DNA from 3 places in the Streptomyces sp. NPDC052299 genome. Region 1 is predicted to be linked to each of the others. Evidence: riboswitches for the same ligand, from Rfam matches in the RefSeq annotation. Region 1 holds a riboswitch; each other region holds the start of a gene.
The links. Region 1 has a riboswitch for cyclic di-AMP ahead of AB0L33_RS18055 (transglycosylase family protein). Riboswitches for the same ligand answer to the same signal wherever they lie in the genome.

Region 1 (5,327 bases):
GATCGAGTTGGTGCCGCAGTCGATGGCGGCCACGCGCGTCATGTCCGGCGCCCCCTCAGCCCTCGTCCGTGCCCTGCTCGCCGCACGGCGACACGCACGGGCCCTTGCGCCACCACTCCGGGAGCATCGCGATCGCCTCGTCGCCCAGCGGGTTGACGCCGGGGCCGGCCGCCAGCGAGTGCCCGACGAGCACGTGCAGGCACTTCACCCGGTCGGGCATGCCGCCGGCGCTCGGGAAGCCCTCCAGGACCTCGATGGCGTCGCGGCGCGCGATGTAGTCCTCGTGCGCCGCCCGGTAGGCCGCCGCGAGCTCGGGGTCCTTGCCCAGGCGCTCGGTCATCTCCTTCATGACCCCGTTCGCCTCCAGCGTGCCGATCGCAGACGCGGCGCGCGGGCACGTCAGGTAGTACGTCGTCGGGAACGGCGTGCCGTCCTCCAGCCGGGGCTGCGTCTCGACCACGTCCGGGTTGCCGCACGGGCAGCGGTGCGCGATGGCGCGCAGCCCGCGCGGCGGGCGGCCCAGCTGCTGCTGGAACGCGGCGATGTCCGCCTCGGTGGGGACGGTGGGCTCGGTCTGGGGAGGGGGCGTTTCCATGCCTGCCTTGGGTGCTGATCGGACTGCTCGAACCGCGGGTTCTGCAGAGGTACGGGGATGGGGGCGGCCGTCAGCCGCGGTCGGCGCTGTCCACGCCGTCCCACAGGTTGGAGTGCCAGGGCCGGTCCGTCTCGGCCGGCTTCCCGTTGCGCTCCTTGACCGCGTCGGGGTCGACCACGGTGTAGCCGGTCTCCCCCGGAAGAACGTAGTGCAGGTGCTCACGGGCCAGCCGCTTGATGTACGCGTCGTCCTGGAGCCGGGCCTTCTGGTCCCGCAGCTCCTCGGTGCGCGCCTCCGCCTCCCGCGCCTGCCTGCGCTGGTCGGCGATCTCGTCGCGCTGCGACACGTACTGACGCATCGGATACGCGAGGGCGACGACCAGGGAGCAGACGACCAGGGCCAGGAAGGCGGCCCGGCCGGTGAGCCGGGAGCGGCGGGCCTGACGCCGGTTCTGGGACCGGTAGACGCGGGCGGCGGTCTGCTCACCGAGCAGCCGCAGCCGGGTCGCGGTGGAGAACCGGTCCCGGTCCTTCACGGCCATGTTCCCGCCTCCCCATTACGACGTCCGTCCCCGCACACGGTACGTGACCGGGCGCGGGGACGGACGGAGGCGGGGGCGGTCGCCCTGCCGGGCTGTGGTCAGCCCTTGAAGCGCGGGAACGCCGAGCGGCCCGCGTACACCGCGGCGTCGTCGAGGATCTCCTCGATGCGCAGCAGCTGGTTGTACTTGGCGACGCGGTCCGAGCGGGCCGGGGCGCCGGTCTTGATCTGGCCGCAGTTCACGGCGACGGCGAGGTCGGCGATGGTGACGTCCTCGGTCTCGCCGGAGCGGTGCGACATCATGCACTTGAAGCCGTTGCGCTGGGCCAGCTCGACGGCGTCCAGGGTCTCGGTCAGCGAGCCGATCTGGTTGACCTTGACGAGCAGGGCGTTGGCGGAGCCCTCCTCGATGCCGCGGGCCAGGCGCTCCGGGTTGGTGACGAAGAGGTCGTCGCCGACGATCTGGACCTTGGCGCCCAGCTTGTCGGTAATGACCTTCCAGCCGGCCCAGTCGTCCTCGTACAGCGGGTCCTCGATGGAGACCAGCGGGTACGCGGAGACGAGCTCCTCGTAGTACTCGGTCATCTCGGCGGCCGAGCGGGACTTGCCCTCGAACTCGTACGAGCCGTCCTTGTAGAACTCCGAGGCGGCGACGTCGAGCGCGAGCGCGATGTCCTTGCCCGGGGCGTAACCGGCCTCCTTGATGGCCTCGATGATGAGGTCGAGGGCGGCGCGGTTGGACTCCAGGTTCGGCGCGAAGCCGCCCTCGTCGCCGAGGCCGGTGGACAGGCCCTTGGTCTTCAGGACCTTCTTCAGCGTGTGGTAGACCTCGGCGCCCCAGCGCAGCGCCTCCGAGAAGGACTCGGCGCCGATCGGCGCGATCATGAACTCCTGGATGTCCACGTTGGAGTCGGCGTGCGAGCCGCCGTTCAGGATGTTCATCATCGGAACGGGCAGCAGGTGCGCGTTCGGGCCGCCGAGGTAGCGGAACAGCGGGAGGTCGCTGGCCTCGGAGGCGGCGTGGGCGACGGCGAGGGAGACGCCGAGGATGGCGTTGGCGCCGAGCGAGCCCTTGTTCTCCGTGGCGTCCAGGTCGAACATCGCCTGGTCGATGAGGCGCTGCTCGGTGGCGTCGTAGCCGACGAGCTCCGGGCCGATCTGCTCGATCACGGCGAGGACGGCCTTCTCGACGCCCTTGCCCTGGTAGCGGTTGGGGTCGCCGTCACGAAGCTCAATGGCCTCGAACGCACCGGTGGAGGCGCCGGACGGAACAGCAGCACGACCGGTGCTGCCGTCGTCGAGGCCGACCTCGACCTCGACCGTGGGGTTGCCCCGGGAGTCGAGGATTTCCCGGGCTACGACGACGTCGATGGACGGCACGAGGCATCTCCTTCTGGGATATGACGCTGGTTGTGCAGGGTCACTTTGGCCTTGCGACAAGAGCCTAACCGGCCCGGCCGTCGGCGTCGGCCGACCGCCCGTCCCCTGGGACGAAAAAGGACCCAAGGGCGGGCATAGCGGGGCGAAAGACCGAATAACTACTGACCGGTAACTACAACAGTTGAACGATGACGGGCCACCCGCCGACCCCAATGCGGCGTGCCCCGGCCCGGCACACACGGGGGGAGAGTGCGTGCCGGGCCGGGGCGGCCTGAGCGATCAGCGAGGAGGGATCGCGGTTACTTCGTCAGGTGGAGCTGCTGGCCCGGGTAGATCAGGTCGGCGTCCTGGACGATGTCCTTGTTCAGCTTGAACAGCTGCTGCCAGCCGCCCTTGACGTGGTGGTCGGCCGCGATCTTGCTCAGCGTGTCACCGGCGACGACCTTGTACTCGCCGTCACCCTTGGCGACCTGCTTGCCGGTGGGGGTGGTGACCGTCTTCTTCGGGGCGTCCGAGCGGTCGGAGCGGTTGGTGGCCGGGGCCTCGGTGCGCTCGGCCTTCTTCGGGGCGGCCTCCTGCTTGGGGGCGGCCTCCTGCTTCGCGGCACCGGAGCCGGTGTCGACGCCCGGGTCGACACCGTCGTTGGTCAGGTTGCCGGCACCGGCGCAGGACCAGGCGCCCGGGCCCTGCATGTCGAGGAGCTTCTCGGCGGTGGCGATCTGCTGGGCCTTGGTGGCCAGGTCGGCGCGGGGCGCGTACTGCGTACCGCCGGCGGCGGCCCAGCTGGACTGGGAGAACTGCAGGCCGCCGTAGTAGCCGTTGCCGGTGTTGATCGACCAGTTGCCGCCGGACTCGCACTGGGCGACGGCGTCCCAGGTGGCGACGGAGGCGGCGGAGGCGTTGGTCGCGCCCATCAGCGGAACGGCGACGGCGGCACCGGCGACACCGGCGAGCGTCGCGACACGGACGGCCTTGGAGGGGCGGCGGTGCTTGTTGCCCTTGCGGTTGAGCAGCATCGAGTCTTCTCCTCACCGACGCCTGCGAGGTGAGCTGTCGGGTTCGGGCCAAGTGAGTTGCCCGGCCGCGCTCCTGGCGCGACTTCACCCCTAGCCGGCCCCGATTCGTCTCCCGACGACCGGGCCCAGCGCCTACCTGGGTCCCCCGCTCCTGCCTACGGCGCTTTCGCGTCTGTTCCCTTCGACCGACGGCAGGATTCGGCGTGACGGTCGACGGGGCCCGCGGTGCGAGCGGTTCCGACCGTAATCACACCCACCGGCCATATTCAAAGAAGGACATACCGGATAATCATCCCGTAAGAGCATCCGATGAACCCTCATTTGTGCAGGTCGGAAGGGATGCGACGGGACCTCCCGGACAAGGGGCGTCAGTTCACGCAAAGAGACCCATGTCTCACTCGGTCAAAAGTGGGACATGGGCCTCTTAAACCACCCAAAGCACAAGGGGCTCTAACGGCTCATCCGGCGTTCTCGGCGGCCTTCTCCCGGGCCGCGTCACCCAGGCCCAGATCGAGGTTCTGGCCGGGCAGGATGAGGTCCGGGTCGGAGCCCACCTCGGCCTTGTTCGCCTCGTACAGCTCGGGCCAGCCGCCGGGCAGGTCCTGCGCGTCGGCGATCGCCCAGAGGTTGTCGCCCGGCCGGACCGTGTACGTGCCGTCAGCCGGCCGCGTGGCGCTGTCGCGCGCGTCGCCGTCGCCCCGCGAGGCGTGCCGGCCCGCGTCGCGCCCGTCGGCCGCCCGGGCTGCTTCGTCGGCGGCCGGGGCGCCCCGGTGCTTGCCGCCCTTCGCCCGCGCGTCGCCCTTCGCGCCGGCCGAGGGGTCCGCGGAGGGGTCGGCCGAGGGCGTGGAAGAGGGGTCGGCCGAGGGCGACGGTGTGCCCGAGGGGCCGGCGGACGGGGAGGCGTCGGCCTCGGCGCTCCGGCCCGCGTGCTTGCCGGAGCTCTTACCTGCGTCCTTGTCCGTGGCGGCCGCGCCGGACGCCTCGTCCGAGGGGGTGGCCGACGCGCCCGAGGAGGCGTCGTCCACCGGATCGGTGCCGAGACCGGCGTCGAGGCCCGAGTCGGCGCCCCGCACGGACTCGTCCGCGTCCTCGTCGCCCGGGTCCACGTCCGCCGCGCCCGCGGCCTTGCTGAGCCCGGAGATCACCGCACAGCTCGGCCACGCCTTCGGACCCTTGGCGGCCAGGACCCGCTCGGCCACCGCGATCTGCTGCGAGCGGCTGGCGAGGTCGGCGCGCTCGGCGTACGCCTCACCGCCGTACGCCTTCCACAGCTCCGGCGTGAACTGGAGGCCGCCGTAGGAGCCGTTACCGAGGTCGGCGCTCCACATCCCGCCGCTCTCGCAGTCGGCCACCCGGTCCCAGGTCGTGGTGTCCGCGGCGTGCGCGCTTGCCGCGCCGAGCAGCGGGATGGCGATGGCCGAGCCGGTGACGCCTGCGGCGACCACGATCGCGGGTGCCTGACGAGGGCGGCGGTGTCTGCCGTTCGCGGAGCCCATGGGAGATGCCTTCCGTGTGACTGACAAGCGACTGGGGAGTCGAACGGTGAACCTAGCGAAACTCGAACGTGAGTCACAAGTCGATGCAGCAGAGATCACGTGAAAGTCACAGAGTTGACAGAGTGTCACTTTCCTCGGCGCGCGCCCCCGGCGTGAAGCGCACCGGCAAGGTGCGCAGTCCGCGCATGATGAGCCCGCCGCGCCACCGCAAATCGCCTGATTCTCCCGCAAGTCGCAGGTCCGGAAGGCGTGTCAGCAGGGTGGCGAGCGCGGCCTGTCCCTCCAGCCGGGCGAGCGGCG
Region 2 (5,327 bases), on a different contig from region 1:
CGCGGCGCTGCGCTGGCGGCCGGAGGAGCTGTACCTCTACCCGCTGTACGTACGCCCGCTGACCGCCCTCGGCCGGCGCTCCCCCGGCGAGGCCGACGCGGCCTGGGACGAGCAGCGCCTGCGGCTGTACCGGGCCGGCCGCGACCACCTCCTGGCCCACGGCTACGAGCAGGTGTCGATGCGGATGTTCCGCCGCGCCGACGCCCCGCGCGTGGAGGGCCCGGACGACTACGCGTGCCAGACGGACGGCATGATCGGCCTGGGCTGCGGCGCCCGCTCCTACACCTCGCGGCTGCACTACTCCTTCGACTACGCGGTCCGGATGAGCGAGGTGCGGGGCATCATCGACGCCTACACGGCCACCGAGGACTTCTCCCGCGCCGAGGTCGGGCGGTACACCGACGGGGACGAGGCGCGCCGCCGGCATCTGCTCCAGTCGGTGCTCCAGGCGCAGGGCATGGCCGTGGACGACTATCGCGAGCGGTTCGGCAGCTCGCCGTACGAGGACTTCCCGGAGGAGCTGGCCCGGTTCGAGGCCCGGGGCTGGCTCGACACGGGTGCGCCGGGGCTGCTGCGGCTGTCGCCGGAGGGGCTGGCGTACTCCGACGCGCTGGGCCCGGAGCTCTTCTCCCCCGCCGTGCGGGCCGCCATGGCCGCGTACGAGCTGAAGTGAGTGCCCCGTGGACCTGACGATTCTCTACCGGGGCCCGCTCGCCTCGTGCGACTACGACTGCCCGTACTGCCCGTTCGCCAAGCGGCGCGACAGCGGGGAGCAGCTGCGGGCGGACCGGGCTGCGCTCGAACGCTTCACCGCGTGGGTGGCGGCGCAGACCGGTGACCGGATCTCGGTGCTGTTCACGCCGTGGGGCGAGGGGCTGGTGCGCTCCTGGTACCGCAGGGCGATCGTGGAGCTGGCGGGCCTCCCGCACGTGCGCCGGGTGGCGATCCAGACGAACCTGAGCGGGCGTACGCGGTGGCTGGCCGAGGCTCCGGAGGCGGCCAGGGAACGGATCGCGCTCTGGTGCACGTACCACCCGGGGCAGACGCCGTACGAGCGTTTCCTCGGCCGGTGCGCGGAGCTGAGGGACCTCGGGGTCCGGCACAGCGTCGGCGTCGTGGGGTTCGACGCCCATCTCGGGGAGGCACGGCGGCTGCGCGCGGCGCTCCCCGACGAGGTCTACCTCTGGGTCAATGCCGCCGAGGGGCACACCTACACGGACGAGGAGGCGGAGCGGTGGACGGCGATCGACCCGCTCTTCCCGTACAGCCGCCACCCGCACCGCTCGGCGGGGCTGCCCTGCCGGACCGGTGAATCGGTGATCTCGGTGGACGGGGAGGGGACGGTGCGCCGCTGCCATTTCGTCCGGGCGGAGCTGGGCAATCTGTACGACGGGAGCTACCGGCGGGCGCTGGGGCCGCGGGCCTGCCCGCTCGCCGTCTGCGACTGCCACATCGGCTATGTGCACCTGGAGACGCTGCCGCTGTACGACGTCTTCGCGGGCGGGGTCCTGGAGCGGGTTCCGGCGGCGCTGCCGCTGTCCCCGGTCGCCGCGACGCGGTCGCGGGGCGACTGAGGACAGCGGAAGGGCCGGTCAGAGCGGCAGCAGATCCGGCCGCTTCGGCTCGACGTGGTCCCCGGAGGACTCGCCGCGCAGCCGCCGCCCGATCCACGGGACCAGGTACTCGCGCGCCCAGTGGATGTCGTCGCGGCGGATCTCCAGCGTGCCGCGCGGCGGCTGCGGCGGCCACGGCTGGTCCGGGTCGGCCGGCACGTCGAGGCCGAGGACCTGGGCGGCGCGGAGCGCGACCCGGGTGTGCCCCTCGGGCGACAGGTGGAGCCGGTCGCCGTCCCAGGCGCGCCGGTCCTGCACCGAGCGCAGCGACCACAGGTCGAGGACCGGGCAGTCGTAGCGGTCGGCGATGGCCCGGACGTGGGCGGTGTAGGTGGCGATCTTGCCGCGCAGATGGCGCAGCACGGGAACGCCCCGGGTGTCGAAGCCGGTGGTGACCATGACGGTGCCGACCGACCGCGTGAGGTCGGCGACCGCCCGCTCGAAGCGTTCGGCCACGTCGTCCGGGTCGGTGCCCGGCCGGATGATGTCGTTGCCGCCGGCGCAGAAGCTCACCAGATCGGGGGCGAGTTCCTTGGCGCGGGGCACCTGCTCCTCGACTATCTGGTCGAGGAGGCGTCCTCGTACGGCGAGATTGGCGTACCGGAAGTCCCCGTGCGCGGAAACGGGTGAGACCTGGGTCCCGGTCGCCGGGCCGGGCTCCGGGAGCCGGTCCGCGAGGAGTACCGCGAGCCGGTCGGCCCAGCCGACGAACGTGCCGTCCGGGCCGGGGTCGCCGACTCCCTCGGTGAAGCTGTCGCCAATCGCCGCGTACGACCCGATGGCGCCCTGTCGGTCGTTGGCGCCCTGTTGGAGGTTGTTCGAATCGTCTGCCACAACCGCATATCCTGCACCCCGGAATGTGACCTACGCGACCGTAATAAGGGGTTGACGGGTGGTGAGATAAACCACCCGGTCAGTTTTCGGTAAAGGGGGAATAAGCAGAGGGACGACGCACCGCCGTGCGCCGTCCCTCCGCGCCGTTCGGTGACCCGGATCACCGGGCCGGTACTGCCTGGATCAGACGTAGATCCCGTGCGACGCCAGGTAGGCGATCGGGTCGATGTCCGAGCCGTACTCCGGGCCGGTGCGGACCTCGAAGTGGAGGTGCGGGCCGGTGGCGTTGCCGGTGGAACCGGAGAGGCCGACCTGCTGGCCCGCGGTCACGGTCTGGCCCGCCGAGACGGAGAGCGAGGACATGTGGCCGTACTGGGAGTAGTGGCCGTCGGCGTGCTTGATGACGACCTGGTTGCCGTAGGCGCCGCCCCAGCCGGCGGTGACGACGGTGCCGGAGGTGATGGCCTTCACGCTGGTGCCGGTGGAGACGGGGAAGTCGATGCCGGTGTGGCTGCCGCTGGACCAGTTGGCGCCGGAGGCGCGGTACGCGGTGGTGTGGTTGCCCGGGACCGGGTGGACGTAGCCGGAGGCGTTGTCCTGGGAGGCCGGGGCCTCGGCCTCGGTCTGCGTCTCGGTCTTGGTCTCGGCCTTGGGCGCGGCCTTCGTCTCGGCCTTGGGTGCGGCCTTCGTCCCGGTCTTCTCCGCCGTCTTGGCGGGGGCCTCGGACGTGGTCGCGGCGGGGGCCGCCTTGGCGCCGAGGGTCAGCTTCATGCCCGGGAAGATCAGGCTCGGGTTCTCGCCGACGACCTCGCGGTTGTCCTGGTACAGCTTGTGCCAGCCGCCCTTGAGGTGGTGCTGGGCCGCGATCTTCGACAGGTAGTCGCCGGAGACGACGGAGTACGTGGTGGTGCCGGTGCTCTTCGCGGACTTGGCCGGGGCGGTGTGCGCGGCGGCCGACTTCGCGGCCGGGGCGGACTGCTCCGCGGCGTGGGCACCGGTGGCACCGAGCAGCGGAAGCGCGATGACGGCTCCGCCGGCGCTCGCGGCGACGACGCCGCGGGCGATGGCGCTGGACTTGGGACGGCGGTGCTTACCCGAATTGGGCATGAAGAATTTCCTCTCCGGCGCCTGCGAGGTGAGCTGTCGGGTTCGGGCTGGAGATGCCCGGCCGCGCCTGGCGCGACTTCACCCCTAGCCGTCCGGTCGTCCCGGTCGGCGGCTTACCTGGTTCCCCCGCTCCTGCCACACGGTGAAGGGATGCGAATTCCGGACGGCGGCAGGATTGGGCGTTCCATCCGGATGGACATGGAACGTAAGCGAGCCGGGACGGCTGAAACAAGCCACGGGTTCGGCGCCGGATTCCGCACCGGAATTGCGGTGCGGAATTCCGGTCACACTCCGTGGATTACGGATCTTGGCTTTCCGCGCGGCGCGGGGATTACCCCACCGGGGCGTCACCACACACCGTCACGGATATGATCCCGCTCACGAGTGGGTGATCATCTCCCTTACAACCGGGGCACTTTGGACATCACCCATCAATACGGACATGTCATGCCCATCATTCACGGCGCAGCCGCACCACGCACGCGTCCAGGTCGCCGCGCAGCCCCGTCCGCAGCCCGTGGTGCATCAGCAGCGAACCGTGGTGCACCGCCCCGGTGTCCAGGCAGGTGTACGCCGCCTCCGGGTCGAGCCCGCGCAGCCGCAGCGCCGGCGGCTCCTCGCCGTACCGCTGCGCGTGGAGCCAGGCCAGCACGACGGTGTCCGCGCCCCGCACGTACTGCACGGCGCTGAGCCCGGGGCCCGGGGCGCGCAGCCGGTACAGCTCGCCCAGCTGCACCACCGGGCGGATCTCCTTGTACAGCTCCACCCACCCGCGCGCCTCGTCCAGTTCGGCCGCGCTCCACTCGGTGAGGTCCCCGCCGATGCCCAGCACCCCGGCCATCGCGCTGACGAAACGGAAGCGCAGCGAGGAGCGGCGCCCGTTGAGCTGGACGTTCGGGCTGTCGGTCACCCAGGCCGCCATCACGCGCGCCGGGTGGAGATGACCGAAGCCGTGCTGGATGGCGAGGCGGTCCAGCGGGTCGGTGTTGTCGGACGTCCAGACCTGGTCCGTGCGCGAGAGGATGCCGAGGTCGATCCGGCCGCCGCCGCCCGAGCAGGACTCGAAGGCGACGCCGGGGTGGGCGGCGCGCAGCCGGTCGAGCAGCGCGTAGAGGGCGTCCACGTGCTCGGTCCACAGTCGCTGCGGGTAGTCGTCGCCCGGCCAGCCGGCGTCCGAGAAACAGCGGTTGAAGTCCCACTTCACGTAGTCGATGGGCGTGTCCGTCAGCAGGGCGTCCAGGCTCTCCCACAGATGGGCCCGCACATCGGGGCGGGCGAGGTTGAGGACCAGCTGATTGCGGAATTCGGTGCGATCCCGGCCGGGGAAGTGCTGGACCCAGTCCGGGTGGGCGCGGTAGAGGTCGCTGTCGGCGTTGACCATTTCCGGCTCGACCCAGATGCCGAACCGCATGCCGAGTCCGTGCACATGGCGGGCGAGCGGCCCGAGGCCGTCGGGAAAGCGCTCCGGATTCGGCGTCCAGTCGCCGAGCCCGGCCCGGTCGCTCACCCGCTGCCCGAACCAGGCGTCGTCCACGACGAACAGCTCGACGCCCAGCGCGGCGGCCCGGTCGGCGAGGGCCCGCTGCTGGTCCTCCGCGATGTCGAAGCCGGTGGCCTCCCAGGAGTTGTAGAGCACCGGACGCGGCTCGGAGGCGTCCGGGATCACATGGGCGAGCTGCCAGGCGTGCCAGGCGCGGCCGGCCCCGCCGAAGCCGTCCCGGCTCCACAGCCCGGCGAAGACCGGGCTGGTGTACGACTCCCCCGGCGCGAGCC
Region 3 (5,327 bases), on a different contig from region 1:
GGGTCCCCTCGAACGGGATCAGGAAGTTGACCGGGACGGAGTCCGGGTCCAGTTCGCGCAGCGAGAAGACCACGTCGACCAGATCGGCGTCGCTCTCGCCCATGCCCGCGATCAGCCCCGAGCACGCGGAGAGCCCGGCGGCCTGCGCCTGCTGCACGGTCTCGACGCGGTCGGCGTAGGTGTGGGTGGTCGTGATCTCCCCGTACGTGCCCTCGGACGTGTTGAGGTTGTGGTTGTACGCGTCGGCGCCCGCCGAACGCAGCCGGTCGGCCTGGCCCTCGGAGAGCAGACCGAGGCAGGCACAGACCTCGACGCCCTCGTTCTCCTCCTTGATGGCCTCGATGGTCTTCGAGACCCGGTCGACGTCCCGGTCCGTCGGGCCCCGGCCACTGGCCACCAGGCACACGCGCTTGGCGCCGCCGGCCACCCCTGCCGCCGCCGCCTTCGACGCCTCCTCGGGCTTCAGCCAGGTGTACTTGAGGATCTCGGCCTTGGAACCGAGCCGCTGCGAACAGTACGAGCAGTCCTCGGGGCAGAGCCCGGACTTCAGATTGACCAGATAGTTCAGCTTCACCCGCCGCCCGAACCACTGACGGCGCACCTTGCCCGCCGCGGCCACCACGTCGAGCAGTTCGTCGTCCGGGGTCGCCAGTACGGCGAGCGCTTCTTCACGGGTCGGCAGCTCGCGCCGCAGCCCCTTGTCCACCAGCGTGTTCAGGAGGTCCATGGCGATGATCCTGACGCACCGCACCGCCCGGAGCCAAGGAGGAACCGGACAACAGAGCTCACGTGGGGTGTGTGCATCGCCACACCGTGTCTCGGCATGAGCCCGGTTAGGGTCTGTGAGCTGCCTACAAAAGGGACCGCCCATGCCCGCCACCCCGTTCGACTGGATCGAAGACGAGGCGCGCCGGCGCGCGGACGCGGGTCTCGTCCGCCGGCTGCGGCCCCGCGAGGCCGGAGCGGGGCTCCTGGACCTCGCGAGCAACGACTACCTCGGCCTCACCCGGCACCCGGAGGTGACCTCCGCCGCCGCGGACGCGGCGCGCCGCTGGGGCGGAGGGGCGACCGGCTCCCGGCTGGTCACCGGTTCGACCGCGCTGCACGGCGAGCTCGAACGCGAACTCGCCGCGTTCTGCGGCTTCGAGGCCGCGCTCGTCCTCTCCTCCGGTTACGCCGCCAACCTCGCGGCCCTCACCGCGCTCACCGGACGCGGCGCCCTCATCGCGTCGGACGCGGGCAACCACGCCTCCATCGTGGACGGCTGCCGCCTCTCCCGGGCCGAGACCGCCGTCGTCCCGCACGCCGACCCGGAGGCCGTCCGCAAGACGCTGCGCGGGCACGAGGGCCGGAAGCTCGCCGTCACCGACTCGGTGTTCTCCGTGGACGGCGACGCCGCGCCGCTGGCCGCGCTGGCCGCCGTCTGCCGGGCGGAGGGCGCCGCGCTCCTGGTGGACGACGCGCACGGACTCGGCGTGCTCGGCGAGGGCGGACGGGGCGCGCTCGACGCGGCGGGGCTCGCGGGAGACGCGGACGTCGTGGCCACGCTCACCCTGTCCAAGTCCCTGGGCAGCCAGGGCGGCGCGGTCCTCGGACCGGCCCGGGTCATCGAGCACCTGGTCAACACCGCCCGGACGTTCATCTTCGACACCGGACTCGCACCGGCCGCCGCCGGCGCCGCCCTGGGCGCGCTGAGGCTGCTGCGCCGCGAACCGGCGCGCGCGCTCAGGGCGCGTACGGTCGCCACCGCGCTGTACGAGGGGCTGACGGCGGCCGGTCTGACCGCGGCGCGGCCCGACGCGGCGGTCGTCTCGGTCCGGGCGCCCTCGGCCGACGCCGCCGTGCGCTGGGCCGCCGACTGCCGCACGGCCGGGATGGCGGTGGGCTGCTTCCGGCCGCCGTCCGTGCCCGACGGCATCTCGCGGCTCCGGCTGACCGCCCGCGCCGACCTGACCGGTGATCAGGTAGCGCGGGCGGTGGAGACGGTGCGGAGGACCGCACCGCGGAGCTGAGACGGTGGTCCGGCTCAGCGTTTCAAGCCGGAGACGAAGGACGTCCAGGCCGCCGTGGAGAACTCCAGGGGCGTCCTGGCCACGTCCTTCGAGTCGCGGACGGCCAGCAGCCGCCCGCCTCCGGACGGCGCGGTCTCCACGCAGTTGTTCATTCCCGTGCTGTAGCTGCTGCTGCGCCAGCGCAAGGCGTGCCGGGCGAGGTGATCGGACATGACGCTTCCTCCGGGCGGTGGGGGGTCACCGGTCGCCGCGGTCGATCGCGGCGATCCGGTCCAGCGTGTGCTCCGGCGACAGCGCGTGCGCCTGAAGGGTCTCGAAGGCCGAGCTGTACGCCGCAAGGTCTTCTTTCCGTTCCAGGTAGAGGCTACTCGTCAAGTGGTCGAGAACGACCACGTCAAGGTCGGAAGCAGTCGGAAAAGAGAAGATAACGAAAGGGCTGGTGAGGCTGACATAGCCGCCGACCGAGAACGGAAGCAACTGGAGTCGCACATGGGGAAGTTGTGCCACCCGGGCGAGATGGCGCAGCTGCTCCCTCATCACCCGCCTGCCGCCGACCTCCCGGTGCAGCACCGCCTCGTCCAGGACCGCGCTCAGCCGCAGCGGCGGATCGCTCCGCAGCACCCCCTGCCGGGTCAGCCGTACCTCCACCAGCGAGTCCAGCTGACCGGACGGCAGCCCGTCCAGGGAGGCCCGGGTCACCGCGCGGGCGTAGTCGGCCGTCTGCAACAGGCCCGGTACCACCGTGGTCTCCAGCGTCCGGGCGGTGCGCGCCTGCGATTCCAGGCTGATGAAGTCGCGGTACTGGGGCGGGATGAGCCCCCGGTAGGCGTGCCACCAGCCCGCACCGCCCCCGCCCGCCGAACCGGCGAGCGCGCCCAGGACCTCGCGGAGCTTCGGATCGTCCATGCCGTACGCGTCGAGGAGCCGGTCCACGTCGTCCGGCCGCACCCCGCTGACACCTGTCTCGATCCTGCTCACCTTCGACTGGTGCCAGCCGAGGAGCGCCGCCGCCTCCCGGCTCGTGAGACCTGACGCGTGGCGCAGGCTCCGCAGCTCCTCTCCCAGCTTGCGGCGCCGCACCGCAGGGCCGTGCTGCATCCGAATGGCTCCCTCCACTGCCCGACGAGCAGACAGTGTGGCGCCGGAGCGGGTCCGCGTGGGCGGAGTTCACCGGTTTGAGGGACAGATATATGCATATCTTGGTGGATCGCCGCCGCGGAGGGCAGCATCAGTGGCACGCTGGCGCGAAGCACAACCGGACCGCTCGGCGGGCCGGTACCGGGTGGGAAAGGGACGGCTCGCCATGGCAGACCATCAGGAAGCACGTGTCACCCTGCCGAGCGAGCGGGTCTCGGTCTCCGCGGCCCGCGGGTTCGTCGCCCGGGTGCTGACGGAGTGGGGCCTGCCCGAGGACGCGGAGGCCGCCGACGCCGTCCGCCTCATCATCTCGGAGCTGGCCACCAACGCCGTCCTGCACACCTTCGGGCAGTCGCCCACCTTCACCGTGGACCTGCGTCTCGAACGGGACGAGGAGCTGCGCCTCGGAGTGACGGACAGCCATCCCCGCCGGCCCCGGCGACTGCCCGCCGCCGTCCAGCAGGACAACGGACGCGGCATGGTCATCATCCGCTCCCTGGCCAAGGAGTACGGCGGCCGGCTGGCCGTCACACCCACCGCCGACGGCGGCAAGACCGTCTGGGTGGCGCTCCCGTGGCAGGCCCCCGTCCAGCCCTGAGACGGGCGGGTCAGCCGACGCGGCCGTAGGAGACGCTCCTGGTCCAGATCTTCTCCAGCCGGACCACGGCGCCGGTCTTCGGCGAGTGCCAGATCTTCCCGCTGCCGGCGTAGATGCCCACGTGGTAGACGCTGCGCCCCGCATGGAAGAAGACCAGGTCACCTCGTTGGCGCTGGGACGCCGAGATGTGCCTGGTCCTGTTGTACTGCTGCTGGGCCGTGCGGGGGAGTTGCTTGCCCGCCTTCTTGAACGAGTAGAGCGTCAGCCCCGAACAGTCGAAGCTGCCGGGCCCGGTGGCGCCCCAGCGGTAGGGTGCCCCCTTCTTCGACGCGGCGATCTTCAGGGCCTTCATCGCGTGGCCGGCCGCCTGCGCCTCGGGCGCGGCTCCTGGGACGCACAGCGTGCCGCCGACGGCGGCGAGAGTCATGGCCGAGGCCGTGGTGGCCCGGACGAGCAGAGACGGGACATGAACCTGCGCACTCATGCGCAACCCTTCGTCAGCCGCCTGTGAAGGATGACCTGTCGGGTTCGGGCTGGCGAAGTCGCCCGGCCGCGCGATGCGGCTTCACCCCGAGGGACAACCGGAGATCCGGCGGTCCCGTAGTGCTCGGGTCCTCCACTCCTGCCGATCCACTCCTGTCGACCAGTCATCCGGGCGGCGGCAGGACTCGGCGTCCGCCCGGACCGCCCCGCCGCGGTGGCGGGGGCTTGTCGTCCCAGGGATCTTGACTCACCTCGTGCCGGATTTCCGAGCCGGAACGGCCATCGGTGAAGACCGTCCCGGATGGCCCGTTCAGGTGGACGGAAACCCGGACGGCCGTCCGCCGGCCGCCCGGGGCCACGGCCGTACCAGCGGTGTCGCGAAGGAAACCGCCCCCCGCGCATCAGGAAAAGGCAAATCGGACCGTCGCTCGTGAGAGGGAACGCCTACGCCGAACGAGCGAGGAAATCTCGCGCACCTCCCGGGCGTGTCGGCGACCTGCGGCGGCCTCAGTCCGGCGCGGCGGGCGGCAGCGCGACCCGGGCCGCCCTCCGCTCGCCGTCCAGCTCCCGCAGAGCGCGGGTCAACGTGCCGCTGTGGATACGGGTTTCGCCGCGTCGGTGCATCAGCGCGAGCGCGTCCCGCAGGGCCGCCGCGTGCGAGGCGAGCGCCTGCGCGGCGCGCAGGGCCGTGTAGGTGTCGTCGCCGTGCGCCGGATTGATCCGGCCCACCTGGTCGACCACCCGCAGATAGTGGTCGATGAACTCGGACTCGGCCCGGGTCAGGGCGGGCAGCGGCGAGAACTCCGATGGCTGCATCGCCGGTTCACCACCCGGAGCGCGGCGGCACCGGGAGCCGGTTCCGCACGATGTGGTCGACCAGCCCGTACGCCAGGGCGCCCTCCGCGTCGAGGGTGAGGTCGCGCTCGGTGTCCTCCGTGACCTGCTCGACGGAGCGCCCCGTGTGCCGGGCCAGCATGCCGGTCATCGTGGCGCGCATCCGGGCCATTTCGCGCGCCTCGATCTCCAGGTCGGAGGGCTGCCCCTGGACCGGCTCGTCCAGTGCGGGCTGGCTGACGACCACCTTGGCGCCGGGCAGC

Region 2: it holds a riboswitch for cyclic di-AMP, as region 1 does, so the genes downstream of both, AB0L33_RS19570 (peptidoglycan DD-metalloendopeptidase family protein) here and AB0L33_RS18055 (transglycosylase family protein) in region 1, are expected to answer to the same signal.
Region 3: it holds a riboswitch for cyclic di-AMP, as region 1 does, so the genes downstream of both, AB0L33_RS31735 (C40 family peptidase) here and AB0L33_RS18055 (transglycosylase family protein) in region 1, are expected to answer to the same signal.

Annotation. Positions count from the first base shown of each region.
Region 1 is NZ_JBFAUP010000009.1:277,833-283,159, reverse strand. Features, by position in the region: gene AB0L33_RS18075 (Ppx/GppA phosphatase family protein) at 1-42, opposite strand, end outside; gene AB0L33_RS18070 (DUF501 domain-containing protein) at 56-595, opposite strand; gene AB0L33_RS18065 (septum formation initiator family protein) at 666-1,136, opposite strand; gene eno (phosphopyruvate hydratase) at 1,235-2,515, opposite strand; gene AB0L33_RS18055 (transglycosylase family protein) at 2,815-3,531, opposite strand; cyclic di-AMP (ydaO/yuaA leader) riboswitch at 3,536-3,704, opposite strand; gene AB0L33_RS18050 (transglycosylase family protein) at 3,990-5,027, opposite strand; gene AB0L33_RS18045 (cytochrome P450) at 5,134-5,327, opposite strand, start outside.
Region 2 is NZ_JBFAUP010000010.1:265,671-270,997, forward strand. Features, by position in the region: gene AB0L33_RS19555 (STM4012 family radical SAM protein) at 1-673, shown strand, start outside; gene AB0L33_RS19560 (STM4011 family radical SAM protein) at 681-1,574, shown strand; gene AB0L33_RS19565 (SGNH/GDSL hydrolase family protein) at 1,593-2,447, opposite strand; gene AB0L33_RS19570 (peptidoglycan DD-metalloendopeptidase family protein) at 2,631-3,554, opposite strand; cyclic di-AMP (ydaO/yuaA leader) riboswitch at 3,558-3,746, opposite strand; gene AB0L33_RS19575 (alpha-galactosidase) at 4,009-5,327, opposite strand, start outside.
Region 3 is NZ_JBFAUP010000027.1:1,617-6,943, reverse strand. Features, by position in the region: gene bioB (biotin synthase BioB) at 1-727, opposite strand, end outside; gene AB0L33_RS31755 (8-amino-7-oxononanoate synthase) at 870-2,012, shown strand; gene AB0L33_RS31750 (DUF397 domain-containing protein) at 2,027-2,224, opposite strand; gene AB0L33_RS31745 (helix-turn-helix transcriptional regulator) at 2,250-3,110, opposite strand; gene AB0L33_RS31740 (ATP-binding protein) at 3,316-3,747, shown strand; gene AB0L33_RS31735 (C40 family peptidase) at 3,758-4,231, opposite strand; cyclic di-AMP (ydaO/yuaA leader) riboswitch at 4,235-4,431, opposite strand; gene AB0L33_RS31730 (hypothetical protein) at 4,738-5,046, opposite strand; gene AB0L33_RS31725 (ATP-dependent Clp protease proteolytic subunit) at 5,054-5,327, opposite strand, start outside.